DNA from 4 places in the Bacillus sp. MN7755 genome. Region 3 is predicted to be linked to each of the others. Evidence: riboswitches for the same ligand, from Rfam matches in the RefSeq annotation. Region 3 holds a riboswitch; each other region holds the start of a gene.
What was found. A riboswitch is a leader RNA that binds a small molecule or an ion and turns the genes downstream of it on or off. The one in region 3 is predicted to bind S-adenosylmethionine.
Positions count from the first base shown of each region.

Region 1: linked by a shared signal. The riboswitch ahead of ACYVEC_RS11210 (ABC transporter permease) and the one ahead of ACYVEC_RS09450 (Na+/H+ antiporter NhaC family protein) in region 3 are both predicted to bind S-adenosylmethionine.
Region 2: linked by a shared signal. The riboswitch ahead of ACYVEC_RS07235 (LLM class flavin-dependent oxidoreductase) and the one ahead of ACYVEC_RS09450 (Na+/H+ antiporter NhaC family protein) in region 3 are both predicted to bind S-adenosylmethionine.
Region 4: linked by a shared signal. The riboswitch ahead of ACYVEC_RS25085 (hypothetical protein) and the one ahead of ACYVEC_RS09450 (Na+/H+ antiporter NhaC family protein) in region 3 are both predicted to bind S-adenosylmethionine.

Region 1 covers NZ_BTRL01000009.1:25,037-28,261, forward strand. Annotated here, with positions in the region: gene ACYVEC_RS11190 (multidrug effflux MFS transporter) at 1-125, shown strand, start outside; gene ACYVEC_RS11195 (hypothetical protein) at 159-605, opposite strand; gene ACYVEC_RS11200 (hypothetical protein) at 880-1,383, shown strand; gene ACYVEC_RS11205 (DUF3951 domain-containing protein) at 1,400-1,615, opposite strand; SAM riboswitch class I at 1,785-1,890, shown strand; gene ACYVEC_RS11210 (ABC transporter permease) at 2,027-2,944, shown strand; gene ACYVEC_RS11215 (ABC transporter permease) at 2,963-3,225, shown strand, end outside.
Region 2 covers NZ_BTRL01000008.1:49,174-52,398, forward strand. Annotated here, with positions in the region: gene ACYVEC_RS07215 (HD-GYP domain-containing protein) at 1-33, shown strand, start outside; gene ACYVEC_RS07220 (YjcZ family sporulation protein) at 187-297, opposite strand; gene ACYVEC_RS07225 (LCI fold-containing protein) at 701-982, shown strand; gene ACYVEC_RS07230 (hypothetical protein) at 1,298-1,504, opposite strand; SAM riboswitch class I at 1,768-1,874, shown strand; gene ACYVEC_RS07235 (LLM class flavin-dependent oxidoreductase) at 1,957-3,015, shown strand; gene ACYVEC_RS07240 (ATP-grasp domain-containing protein) at 3,008-3,225, shown strand, end outside.
Region 3 covers NZ_BTRL01000008.1:450,512-453,736, forward strand. Annotated here, with positions in the region: gene gltP (glutamate/aspartate:proton symporter GltP) at 1-1,022, shown strand, start outside; gene ACYVEC_RS09445 (ribonuclease FAU-1 family protein) at 1,089-1,607, shown strand; SAM riboswitch class I at 1,727-1,832, shown strand; gene ACYVEC_RS09450 (Na+/H+ antiporter NhaC family protein) at 1,927-3,225, shown strand, end outside.
Region 4 covers NZ_BTRL01000025.1:167,297-170,521, reverse strand. Annotated here, with positions in the region: gene ACYVEC_RS25095 (YwiC-like family protein) at 181-903, shown strand; gene ACYVEC_RS25090 (hypothetical protein) at 936-1,127, opposite strand; SAM riboswitch class I at 1,250-1,348, shown strand; gene ACYVEC_RS25085 (hypothetical protein) at 1,389-1,706, shown strand; gene ACYVEC_RS25080 (SWIM zinc finger family protein) at 1,960-2,349, shown strand; gene ACYVEC_RS25075 (NAD(P)H-dependent oxidoreductase) at 2,373-2,948, shown strand; gene ACYVEC_RS25070 (hypothetical protein) at 2,945-3,225, shown strand, end outside.

The DNA of each region.
Region 1 (3,225 bases), on a different contig from region 3:
CTGCATTACCGATGGGGATTGTGATAGCTCTTTGTGAAATTGGTGCTGTGTTATGTTATCTCTTTATGGCCAGAAGAAGTGAGAAGCAGTTTGAACTGCAACAAAGACAAAATTTAGAGGCTTAACAAAAAAGAACTGATTCAAAGGGAATATTTGAATCAGTTCTTTTTTTCATTTCTTTGAAATACCTCATACATATTATTCATGATCGTATCATATAAAACAGCAAGTTTATCCCACACCCAGCGATTACTATCGACTTCTTTTTCACCGCAGTCGATAATATCGGTGTGATCGGTAATTTTATACGCTTTTTTAACGATAATAGGAGCAATCTTCGGTATGCGTGGGATTTCTTTTAAGATATCTGCAAAGTTTCCAATGTAGATGTGACCGATGATTTCGATTGTTAATGATTTATCCGATATATTTAGCACAGTATAAAATTGATTTGTATGTTGTTGTTTTAAATATTGGGCTAACTTAAATGGAGCATGCTTCTTTTTTAATACGCGGCGAAGGCTCTCTGTATTTTCAATATGAAGTGACTTTTCGCGAATGAGGACACGAATATCTTCTCCCATAAAAGGCATTGTTTTGTACATAGATGATTCTCCTTAAAAACTTACATATGCTTGCTTTATGCATATGTAAGTCTAGCATGGTTTGTTCTTTATGTGTGCTTACAGTTTTGTAAGGTGAGGTAGTAAAGCAGTGCAAAAGTTATTTGTATAAAGTGACGATACTGTGACAAACATGTTGGTATATATATTACGATGTCGTCTTAAGTGTAAAAAGTAGGGTGTTCTCGGTATAATAACAAGTGGAGATAAAAGAAACTATAATGAGTAGTAGCTGTAGATAAAAGGAGAATTCGAGATGAAGAAGGTTTTGGGTATTGCTGTAATGGGAAGTATGATCCTTCTAGCAGGATGTAATGGAAGTAAAGATACGAAAGAACCGAAAGAAAAGGTAGAGCAGTCTACTGAGCAAACGGAAGAGATGAAAGAATACCGTGCAGTACATGAAAAATATGATTTGAAAATGAATAAAGAAATTAATAAAGCACTGCAGTTATTTGAAGTTGCAAAAGAAAAGGGCGGTAAGGAAATAACAAATGCTGCATATAAAGAAGATGTGCAGAAGGTAACAACGAGCATGTTAGAAGATATTGATCATATACGTAAAGAAATTCGTGTTCCGAAGTCGAAAGAGCAAGAACATGAGGTATATATTGGTTTCTTGAATGAATCGGAACAAGCGATGAAAAAATTACAGAAGCTGGCTAAAGAAGAAGATTCATCGTTGATTCGTGATATAGAAATTAATTTTGCAACAGCATCGACATACTATAAACGTTTTCAAGCAGAAACGAAAAAATAACCTTGCCTGTGCAAGGTTATTTTTTCTTCTTACCATCGCCGTCTTCATCCTCGGATACTAATATCTTCTGTTCTTCGTGAAATTCGGAAATAGTTTGCCCGGTAATATTATCGAAAGGGGTATAAAAAAAGGTGATACTTTTCTTTTTGATGAAGAGTTTGTAGAAGCCGATGATGACAAGTATAACGATTGTTAATGGTAATCCTATAGTAGCTAGAAGTAAGGGGTCCATCTTATAACTCCTTTCATATCATTTTTTTTATTATAAGCGAAATAAGACATAGATAAATAAAAGTGTTAAAAACTGATTTTTCTAAATATATCCAATTTGATTGACTTTTCATTTTTTCAGAATTATAATTCGAAATATACAATTTGAACCAAATAATAATATAGTAATTTACTTATCCAGAGAGGTAGAGGGACTGGCCCTATGACACCTCAGCAGCGGGTTCTGTAATAGGAACACCGTGCTAATTCCAGCAAGCAAGTCTTGAAAGATAAGTGATGGGCCTTTGTTTATTAAGCCTTGATCTTATTTTTTAAGATCAAGGCTTTTTGTATTCTAAAAAGAGAAAAGGGAGTAATTGAAAAAGTACGTTCATAAAACAAAGTAAATATATGTGTTTAGGAGGTTATTAGAGTGTATGTAATTAAAAAATTATCGGTTATGGTGTTCACACTATGGGTTATTACGACAGTGACATTTCTAATTATGCATATTATTCCGGGAGATCCATTTTCATCAGATGCAAAAATCTTTCCTGAAGAAGTGATCCAAAACATGAGAGCGAAGTATCATCTTGATGAACCGTTATGGAATCAATATGTTGCTTATTTAGACGGTGTAGTTCATTTTGATTTTGGTGAATCCGTTCAGTCGACAGGACAAGGTGTATCAGAAATTATAACGACAGGATTTGGTCCATCAGCAATTATCGGTCTACAAGCACTTATTATTTCATTGTTAGTCGGAATTGCTGCAGGTACATTTGCTGCCCTGTATCATGGCAAAGTAATTGATTATAGTGTGAGCTTACTTGCAATTCTCGGTATTTCTATTCCAAGTTTTATTTTAGCACCACTATTCATACAAGTATTTGCTATCCAATTTGAATTATTACCAGTGGCTTCTTGGGGAACATTCGAACATACAATATTACCGTCTTTCGCATTGGCACTAGGACCAATTGCAGTGATTACAAGATTTGTTCGTTCTAATATGATTGAAGTTTTGCAGAGTGATTATATTAAGCTGGCGAGAGCGAAAGGTATACCAATTAAAAAAATCATTATAAGGCACGCTCTTCGGAATGCAATTGTTCCGGTACTTACATTTGTTGGACCATTAATGGCTGGACTGTTAACAGGGACTTTCGTTATTGAAAAAATATTTTCCATTCCTGGTTTAGGAAAATATTTCGTAGATAGTATTTTTAATCGAGATTATCCGGTAATTATGGGAACAACCATTTTCTATAGTGCGCTATTGATTGTATGTATTTTTATTACAGATATCATTCATCGTATTGTTGATCCGCGCATTCGTTCTATTACGTAAGGAGGGGGGAATATTTAAATGGGAGCTTATGAAATTAATAAACAGTTATTAACGAATGAAGAGAAAAAAGAATTAACGATAAATAAAGATCAGCAAACGATTAGCCGAAAAAAGGAAGTACTGCGTAAGTTTGTATCGAATCCAATCGCAGTTTTAGGGTCAGTGACGTTATTACTAATTATTGCATTCTCTCTTATTGGTGAAAGTTTAACGCCATTTACTGCGAGTGAGCAAGTAAAAGAGGCAACAAACTTACCGCCTAGTAGTGAACATTGGTTCGG
Region 2 (3,225 bases), 400 kb from region 3:
TGGGAAAAAATGGTCCCAAATTCTTTTAGTTAAAAGCTCATGTCTGAAATCGATTCATATTTGAGGTATGATGAATGCGAAAAATGAAAAAACCGAATCCAATCGTGATAAAAGTTTGGAACTAGATAATGAATAAGGCACATAAAGAAAAGGTACCTATATATAGGTACCTTTTCTAATAGTTTTTTAGCAGAAACAACTGCATCCAATAATGATTAATAGAATAAATAATACAACTAATAAAGCAAATCCTCCAGCGAAACCGCAGCCTTCGCCGCAACTACCACCATATCCCATAACAATAGTGCCTCCTTTAGATAAAAGGGTAAAACTAGGGTTCATTCCATGGATTTTAATGGGTTCACTTTACCTTATGTTTTTAAGAATGAATTGAGCAGGTCCTTTTGAAAATAAAGAAAAGACGCCATTAGGCGCCTTCCTTTTAGGTAGATAAGACTTTAGTTTTCCAATCTAAAGAAATTTTGTATCAGTTCTTTGTGAGTATATCATAATATCTGATTGATTTATTATGCATTGTTACATACTTCTCTAAATCCCTCTATTTTTCATTTGATAAAATAAAATCCTAATATTACCAAAAATTAAATAAATATTTCTACATATTCAAGATATTTACATAAATTACAAAAGTGATACATTTAAGTTGTAAGTTATAAAAACTATTAAAGGGGGATTTATTATGTTCAAGAAATTAGTAGTAGGGCTATTGGCAACTGGTATTGCATTAACAGGAGGAATTGGAGCGGCTTCAGCTGATACGCAAAAAGCTGTGAGCTCTCCGAAACAAGCAACATGCTCAATTCCTTATGAATATTCTAATGGTAAATTCAAAAGAACTCTGTATTACTCAAATGGAGTATATGCTAATAGTTTTAATGAAAATGTTTGTGGCGGGACGATTACATGGTATTTAAAACATGTTCAAAATGGAGTTGCTTTTTACGAAGGTAATTTAAAATAGTAGATTTTTTGAACCTCATTTATTGAGGTTCTTTTATTTTTAGTTTTTAAACTGATTCTCCATAAAAAAAGACACCTAAAGGTACCTTTCTGCGACTTAAACCATCTTAATTTTAATAATATAGTTTTAAGCTTAAAAACTATAGGGAGTTCTCCTATGTGCTTTGTAAATAGCTTTTGCGAAATTATGAGTGTTTTTTTATTTTGTATTTCAATAAGTTCATCTGGATCATTTTTAGATAATATTCTTTTTCTATTAGCTTAAATATAAATAATGCTATTTTCATGTTAGTAACAACATCTTCTCGAATACATTTTATTCTTTGAATGTATCTGGTTTTTCAACTCTGAATGATTTTACCTCACCGCATTCTAAACAGAATGTGGTTAATAGCTTAGAACGTTTCCCTCCTGAAAAGAACCTACTAGAATCATCTTCACAAACATATGCATGATAAGCAGATCCAACTCTTCCTTCTTTAAATGTAGTAGAACCGCAATTATCACATCTTTTATTTTTCATATTACTAACACCTCTTTTGGTTCGTATTTATTTTGCTGTATTTTTATAATAGAAGCAAAGCAACTTGGTTATACATGATGTTTTCGACATGATACAACATACCCCTTCATATATTCGTAAGTAAAACAAGATAATACCCTCATGAACCGCTATAAAAATATGATTTCTTATATATCATTTAATGTTTATCGGAAAAATAAGTATTAAATGATTGATTTTTATTATTCTGATGATTATAATAAAAAAATCACAAAAACAAACAATTCTTATGTTGAGAAGTGGAGGGACGGGCCCTATGAAACTTCGGCAACCTCGTTTTAGACGAAAGGTGCCAAATCCTGCAGGTGAAAAAACACCTGAAAGATAAGAGCGGTTCACTTAGTCAAGAAGGCTACTCTTATTTCGATAAGAGTAGCCTTTTTTATGGCTAAAAGGTAAAGGGGGAATAGGTAGTGGAGTATGGTTTTTGGTTGCCGATTTTTGGGGGATGGCTTCGAAATGTAGATGATGAATCTATGCCGCCTACGTTTGAGTATGCAAAACAAACAGCGCAAGCGGCAGAACAATTAGGTTTTTCAACAACACTTATTGCGGAATTAAATTTAAATGATATAAAAGGTGTTTCAGCACCAAGTTTAGAAGCATGGACAACTGCGGCAGCACTTGCAGCAGTGACGGATAGATTAGAGATCATGACAGCTGTAAGACCTGGTTTCCACAATCCAGCAGTTACAGCAAAAATGGCAGCGAATATTGATCAATTAAGTAATGGCCGTTTTACATTGAATGTAGTTTCAGCATGGTGGGAAGAAGAAGCTAGGCAGTATGGCGGGGTATTTACCGCACACGACGAAAGATATGATCGTACAGAGGAATTTGTAACAGTTTTGAAAGGGCTTTGGAAAGAAGAAGAGTTTTCTTATAAGGGGAATTTTTATGAGATTCATAATACACATTTAAGTCCAAAACCTGTGCAGAAACAAGGGATTAAGATCTATGCAGGTGGTGAGAGTAAGCGAGGAAAAGAGGTAATCGTAAAACACGCGGATGCATATGTCATGCATGGTGGAACAGTGGAAGAAGTATCTGTGAAAATAGAAGATATGAAGAATCGTAGAAAGAAAGTCACAGAGGAGCCATTGCAGTCATTCGGGCTTGCGGCTTACGTCATTTGTCGTGATACAGAAGAAGAGGCATTAGAGGAATGGAGACGCATAACGGATGTGAAAGAAGGTGCGTTAGGTTATGCGGGTTACCAAGATTTTATTAGTAAATCGCATTTAGAACAGCAAGTGAAATTGAATGATTATTCCGTATCTAATCGCGGGTTACGCCCTAATCTAATCGGAACACCAGAACAAATTGCAGAAAGGATACTCGCTTTTGAAAAAGTAGGTGTTACATTATTACTTTTACAATTTTCACCACAGCTTGAAGAGATGAAACGATTTTCTGAAAAAGTGATGCCATTAGTTGAAGCAAGAAGAAAGGAATTGATTACAAATGAGTAAAATTTATATATTACATGAGAATAAGGAATGGACGGATCATTTAGTGAAAAGGTTGGAAGAACTGGAGTTACCGTATGAGGAATGGCATTTAGATAAAGGAACAATATCGTTAGAACAAGAACCTCCTCAAGGTGTTTTTTATAGCCGCATGAGTGCTTCTTCACATACGAGAGGACATCGTTATGCACCTGAATTGACTGAGGGGGTTCT
Region 3 (3,225 bases):
CAACACTTGCAATTGTTATTGGTCTATTAATAGCGAATATTTTCCAACCAGGAAAAGGCGTGAATATGGATCAATTAACAAAGACTGATATTTCTAAATATGCAGAAACAACAGCTCAAGTACAAAGTCATTCGTTTGCAGATACATTTGTGAATATCGTTCCAACGAATATTATGAAATCATTGGTTGAGGGCGATATGCTTGCGATTATCTTCTTCTCTGTACTATTTGGTTTAGGAGTTGCGGCGATTGGTGAAAGAGGAAGACCGGTTCTTCAATTTTTCCAAGGTGTAGCAGATGCGATGTTCTACGTGACTAACCAAGTTATGAAATTTGCACCGTTTGGTGTATTCGCATTAATTGGTGTAACAGTTTCGACGTTTGGTTTATCTTCATTAATTCCATTAGGGAAATTAGTCATAGTTGTATATGGGGCAATGATCTTCTTCGTTGTAGTTGTCTTAGGACTTACAGCGAAAATATTTGGAATTAACATTTTCCAATTCTTTAAGATTTTGAAAGACGAACTGATCTTAGCATACTCTACAGCAAGTTCAGAAACAGTTTTACCGAAAATCATGGAGAAAATGGAGAAGTTCGGTTGTCCGAAAGCAATTACATCTTTCGTTATTCCGACAGGTTATTCATTTAACTTAGATGGATCAACTTTATATCAAGCAATTGCAGCAATTTTCTTAGCGCAAATGTACGGTATTGAATTATCCATTACACAACAAATTACATTATTACTTGTATTAATGGTTACATCAAAAGGTATCGCAGGTGTACCGGGCGTATCATTCGTTGTATTATTAGCAACACTTGGTACAGTAGGTATTCCAGCTGAAGGTTTAGCCTTCATCGCTGGTATTGACCGTATTTTAGATATGGCTCGTACAGCAGTTAACGTTGTAGGAAACTCTTTAGCAGCTGTAGTTATGTCTAAGTGGGAAGGTCAATATGACGCTGAAAAAGGACAAGCTTATTTGAAAGAGATTTCTGAAAAAGGTCAAGCAGCTTAATTATAGTTTGAACAAGCTCTCACATAATATGTGGGGGCTTTTCTATATAGAAGGGGAGCGGACGTAATGAAACGTAAATATGGTGACGGTTCTTCGTGGAAGCGACTGATAGAGAAGAATTATACGGTTAAGCAAGTGGAAGAAGGAATGCTAGGAATATTAGAAATAAAAAAGGTAAGAGAACCTAGTTGTAAAGAATATGATGGTAAAGAACTTTGTATCGCAGGGAATCAATATACGTGGATTCAATATTTCATAGACGGGAAAAACTTTGCGATTACAGCTATGTTAGATGATCAGAAAAAATTAGTGCAATATTATATCGATGTGGCGAAAGAATATAAAATTGACAACCGTGGTTTACCATATTTTGATGATTTATATTTAGATATAGTGTTATTACCGAACGGTAAAATGTATGTATTGGATGAAGATGAGCTAGAGGATGCTTATAAAAGTGGCGATGTTACAAAAGAAGAGTATGAGTTAGCTTGGTGCACTACAAAATGGATAAAAGCTGCTATAAAAAATAGTGAATTTTATTGGATTTCAATATTGGAAGAAGAAATCAAAAAGTTAAAATGATTGTTGTATTCAAATTTCTGCATAATTACCAAAAAAATCTATACAAAAAATAATTGACTTTTGTTTTGTAAGCGAGTAAAGTTAGGGAAGAAATTATTATTAAAAATAAATATGAAACCTTCTTATAAAGAGAGGCGGAGGGACTGGCCCTACGATGCCTCGGCAGCGGACTCGATTTCAGAGTGCTGTGCCAAATCCAGCAAGCATGTGCTTGAAAGATGAGAAGAGTGTTTCTTATAGATGTATAAGACCTCTTCTCATTGGAAGAGGTCTTTTGTTATTCATTAGAAAAAGGTTGAAACTAGGGAGAGATGGTACTTTGAAAGAAACGAGAGGAAATGGTTTGGCTTTATTACCACTTGGGATATTTTTGGCACTATTTATTGGTTCTGGAATTATTACAGGTGATTTCTATAAATTGCCGATACTTGTAGCAATTTCAATTGCTGTAGGAGTCGCTTTAGCAATGAATCGTAAAGAAAGCTTTAATATCAAAGTAGAACGATTTGCTAAAGGTGCAGGGAACCCAGATATTATGATTATGGTTTTAATCTTTGTACTTGCAGGAGCATTTTCTGAAACGGCAAAAGGGATGGGCGGCGTTGATTCTACAGTTAACTTAGCGTTATCAATTTTACCGCAAGGATTTATCGTAGCTGGAATTTTTGTTATAGGGGCATTTATTTCATTAGCGATGGGAACTTCAATGGGAACAATTGCCGCATTAGCACCAATTGCTGTAGGTATTAGTGGGCAAACTGATATCTCCATTGCACTTACGATGGCTACCGTTGTGGGCGGAGCGATGTTTGGTGATAATTTATCATTTATTTCAGACACAACAATCGCAGCTGTACGTTCACAAGGAACAGAAATGAAAGATAAGTTTAAAACGAACTTTTTAATTGTATTACCAGCGGCTATGATTACAATTGTACTATTAGTAATCATTACTTTAGGGAGCGATACGCAGATTAAAGCGCATAGCTTTGACTGGATAAAGATTTTACCGTATGCAGGAGTACTTATTACAGCGCTACTTGGTTGGAATGTACTTATTGTGTTAACTGGTGGAACTGTACTATCCGGCGTTATCGGTCTTTTAGATGGAAGTTACACGTTAGAGAGTTTCTTTAAAAGTGTAACGACTGGAATGGGCGGTATGATGGAGTTAGTATTACTTGCTATTTTAATTGGTGGTATGGTCGAACTGATTCAATATAATGGTGGTATTCAATATTTAATGAATATTTTAACTCGTAACATTCGTTCGAAAAAAGGAGCAGAGTTCGGTATCGCTGGCTTAGTGAGTATGACGAATATGTGTACAGCGAATAATACGATTTCTATTATTTTTACAGGTCCACTTGCGAAAAACATTGCAGATCAATATGAAATTGATCCTCGTAAATCAGCGAGTGTATTAGATCTTTTCTCATGTTGTGTGCAAGGGTTAATTCCGTATGGTGCGCAAATGTTAACGGCAGCAGGATTTGCGGCGTTATCTCCGATTGAATTGTTACCATATGCGTTTTATCCGATCTTAGTTGGAGTATGTGGAATTATTTCTATATTAATTGGTTTCCCGAGGTTTTCTAAAGTAGCGGGAAAGAAAGAG
Region 4 (3,225 bases), on a different contig from region 3:
CATACTCATATAAGGTAGGGTCGCGACTTACATATTCGTTTGCCTCTTTCATGCTTCTTACATATTGTAAGGAGCATTTTTTATTTGTCAAAAAATCGATTCAATATACGTCGGCTATTATATAAAATTATTTGTATAATAATAGGTGAGAACTATTTTCAAAAGGGAGGTGTATAGTTAATGAAGTTAGTTATTCCGAAGCAACATGGTGCATGGGCCATGCTTGTTATACCATTTCTATTAAGTGTTATTCTTGGGAAACCTACTATGTATCATATCCCATTGTTTTTAGCTTGGTTCTTTATCTATTTAGCTACGTATCCATTTCTTATGTACATAAAACAAAAACGAAAAAAAGAGTATTTACATGCTTCGATTGTATATTTTATCATCGCTTTCGTATTTGGGATGATTTCTCTATTATATGAATGGCGCATTCTTTTATTCGTAGCGGTAATGATTCCCTTATTTATAGTAAATATGTATTACGCTCGTCAAAAGAATGAAAGAGCATTACTAAATGACATTAGTGCAATTATTGTTTTCTGTATAGGTGGTTTAGTTAGTTATTATTTTTCAATGAAGCTTCTAGATAAAACAGCAGTATTTATTGCGCTTATTTCATTTTTATATTTTTTAGGAAGTACGTTTTATGTGAAAACGATGATTCGTGAGAAAAATAATCCGAAGTATCGTTTTATATCTTGGGGTTATCATATCGTGTTAACGATTATCGTATTTGCTATCAATCCGTGGTGTTCTCTTATTTTTATACCAAGTGTCATTCGAGCAATTATATTGTATGGCAAAAAAATTTCAATTATAAAAGTAGGGATTTTAGAAATTGTTAATTCTGTATATTTTTTAATCATAACGGCAATAATTATGAAGTATGCCATTTGAAAAAGCTTCCCATCAATTGATGGGAAGTTTTTTCAATCTTGTTCTAAAATGTGAACGGTGTAATCGCAGCGTTGAATAGCTTGTTCGATCGCATAAAGGGATTGCTCAATACGAGCGCGATTAAAATCTTTTTCAACAGTCTGTAGTGCTTCTTCTAAACAATGTTTTGCTTCTTGTAACGATTGAAAAGAATCTTGTACATATCCGCGAGCATTTTGATGCATTTCATAATCCTCCTTGAATACTCATATATATATAGTATGAACAGTAAGGAAAAAAATATAATTTGTTATATTTGTTTGACAATTAAAGTGAAATTACGTATAGTAGGTTTTAAGTGAATATTTTCTTATCCAGAGAGGTGGAGGGACTGGCCCGATGAAACCCAGCAACCGCGATGCAGGTGCTAATTCCAGCAGAACATATTTGTTCTGGGAGATAAGACGAAGATATATACGTAACTTCTTCTTATCGGAGAGGTTTTTTTGTTGCAAAAAAACCGATTACGAAAATTTATATTAAGAAGAAAGGGGTTGCGCATTACTGTGACACTCGAAAAATACGTAAAACTGCGTAGTACAGTTTATGAATATATGATAGAGCAAGATAAGCCGATATCATTGTTAGATATTCAAGAACATATCGTTTCGCATCATGAAGGAAAATTCACGAAAAAGATGTTACATCAATTTTATTTATCAAGGCTATTAGATGAACTGAAACTGGATGGGAAAATTACATTAGCTGATGAATATCTCTATACTGAAAAAGGGGTATTTTATAAGGCGAGAAAAGGGAGCTAAGCTCTCTTTTTTTTGAAGTATGTAGAGTAAAAGACTGCTTAAGCAGCCTGATACAGGGAATGGTGTTGAGTGTGTAGTGTCAAAGATTGAATGTGCCTGAAAGAGGCACTTCATATCGGCTGCAAATGAAAAGAGACACCTTCGCCGAATAGGTGTCAGTCGTTTTGTCACATAGACTTGCTATTTGACAGTTATTAGAATAACATGCAGGGGTTGTGGAAGTCAAAAGGGAATTAAAGGAAGCGGTGCTATTATGTACGCTTACTTATTACATGATATAACGAAATGGATTCCTAAATACATTATGGATAAAGGTTATGAATATTATGAAGAAGGACATGTAGAAGATGTTGAAATACAAGACAAAAAAGTATTTGCTTTCGTTACTGGAAATGCAGGAAACTATGAAGTGATTATTGATCTTGAAGATTTTACAGAAAGTAGCTGCGAGTGTCCGTATGAGAATCTTTGCAAGCATATGGCGGCAGTTGTTTATGATATTCAAGATGCTGGTGAGAGTAAGGTGAAAGAGAAACTGAAAGATTTAGAAAAGGAAGAGTTAATCACAGTATTAAATCGTTTGTTGCAAAGTTCGAAAAACGTGCAAATTGTAGAGAAGATGTTAAAGAAGGGGAAACTTTAACTTATAGAGGGAGTTGTTTGGCAGTGAATGTACTAATTGTATACGCTCATCCTAGTCCTTCAAGTTTTAACGCGGCGATTTTAAAGCATGTGCAAAAAGGACTACAGGAAACAAATCATTCAGTTACTGTACTTGATTTATACAAAGAACAATTTGATCCAGTCCTTGTTTTTAATGAAGAGAAGAAAAGGCGTGATTTAGTAAATGAAGAAGAAACAGCTCGGTACAGAACGTTAGTGGAAGAAGCGGATACTCTTCTCTTCATTTATCCAATATGGTGGTGGGGGATGCCGGCTATTTTAAAAGGGTTTATTGATCGCATATTCGTAGCTGGATTTGCTTATAAATATGAAGGTGCTCTGCCGAAAGGGTTATTGAAAGGTAAGAAGGCGTGGGTAATTAATACATTAGACTCACCGTTATGGTATGTCGCACTATTATATCGATCAGCAGATTGGATTATGATGAAGAGAGGTGTTTTACGTTTTTGCGGAATTCGCGATATAAAACGGTCAGTTTTTCAATCTGTGAAAACGAGTAAACGAGAGAAGCGGGAAAAGTGGTTATTACAAATAGAAGAAAAGGCTCGTACATTATGAATGAAATGGAACGTATTATAAAATGTTGTGGGTATGATAACGAACTTTTACGAACGTATATTACGTGTTTACTTCAATTGAAAAAATGTAGCGCAATATTTCAGCAAATTCAAATAGAGTTAAGAAATGATTATTTAATAAGGGGAATTTGTGAAAGAGAAGTTGATGAAGTAGTACGGGGAAGTAAGGAATATGAAATACATTTTCTTCCTAAAGTATTACAGTGGAATTTCTTGAGGGAAAATCCACATCTGATTGAAAAAGTATGTGAAGATTT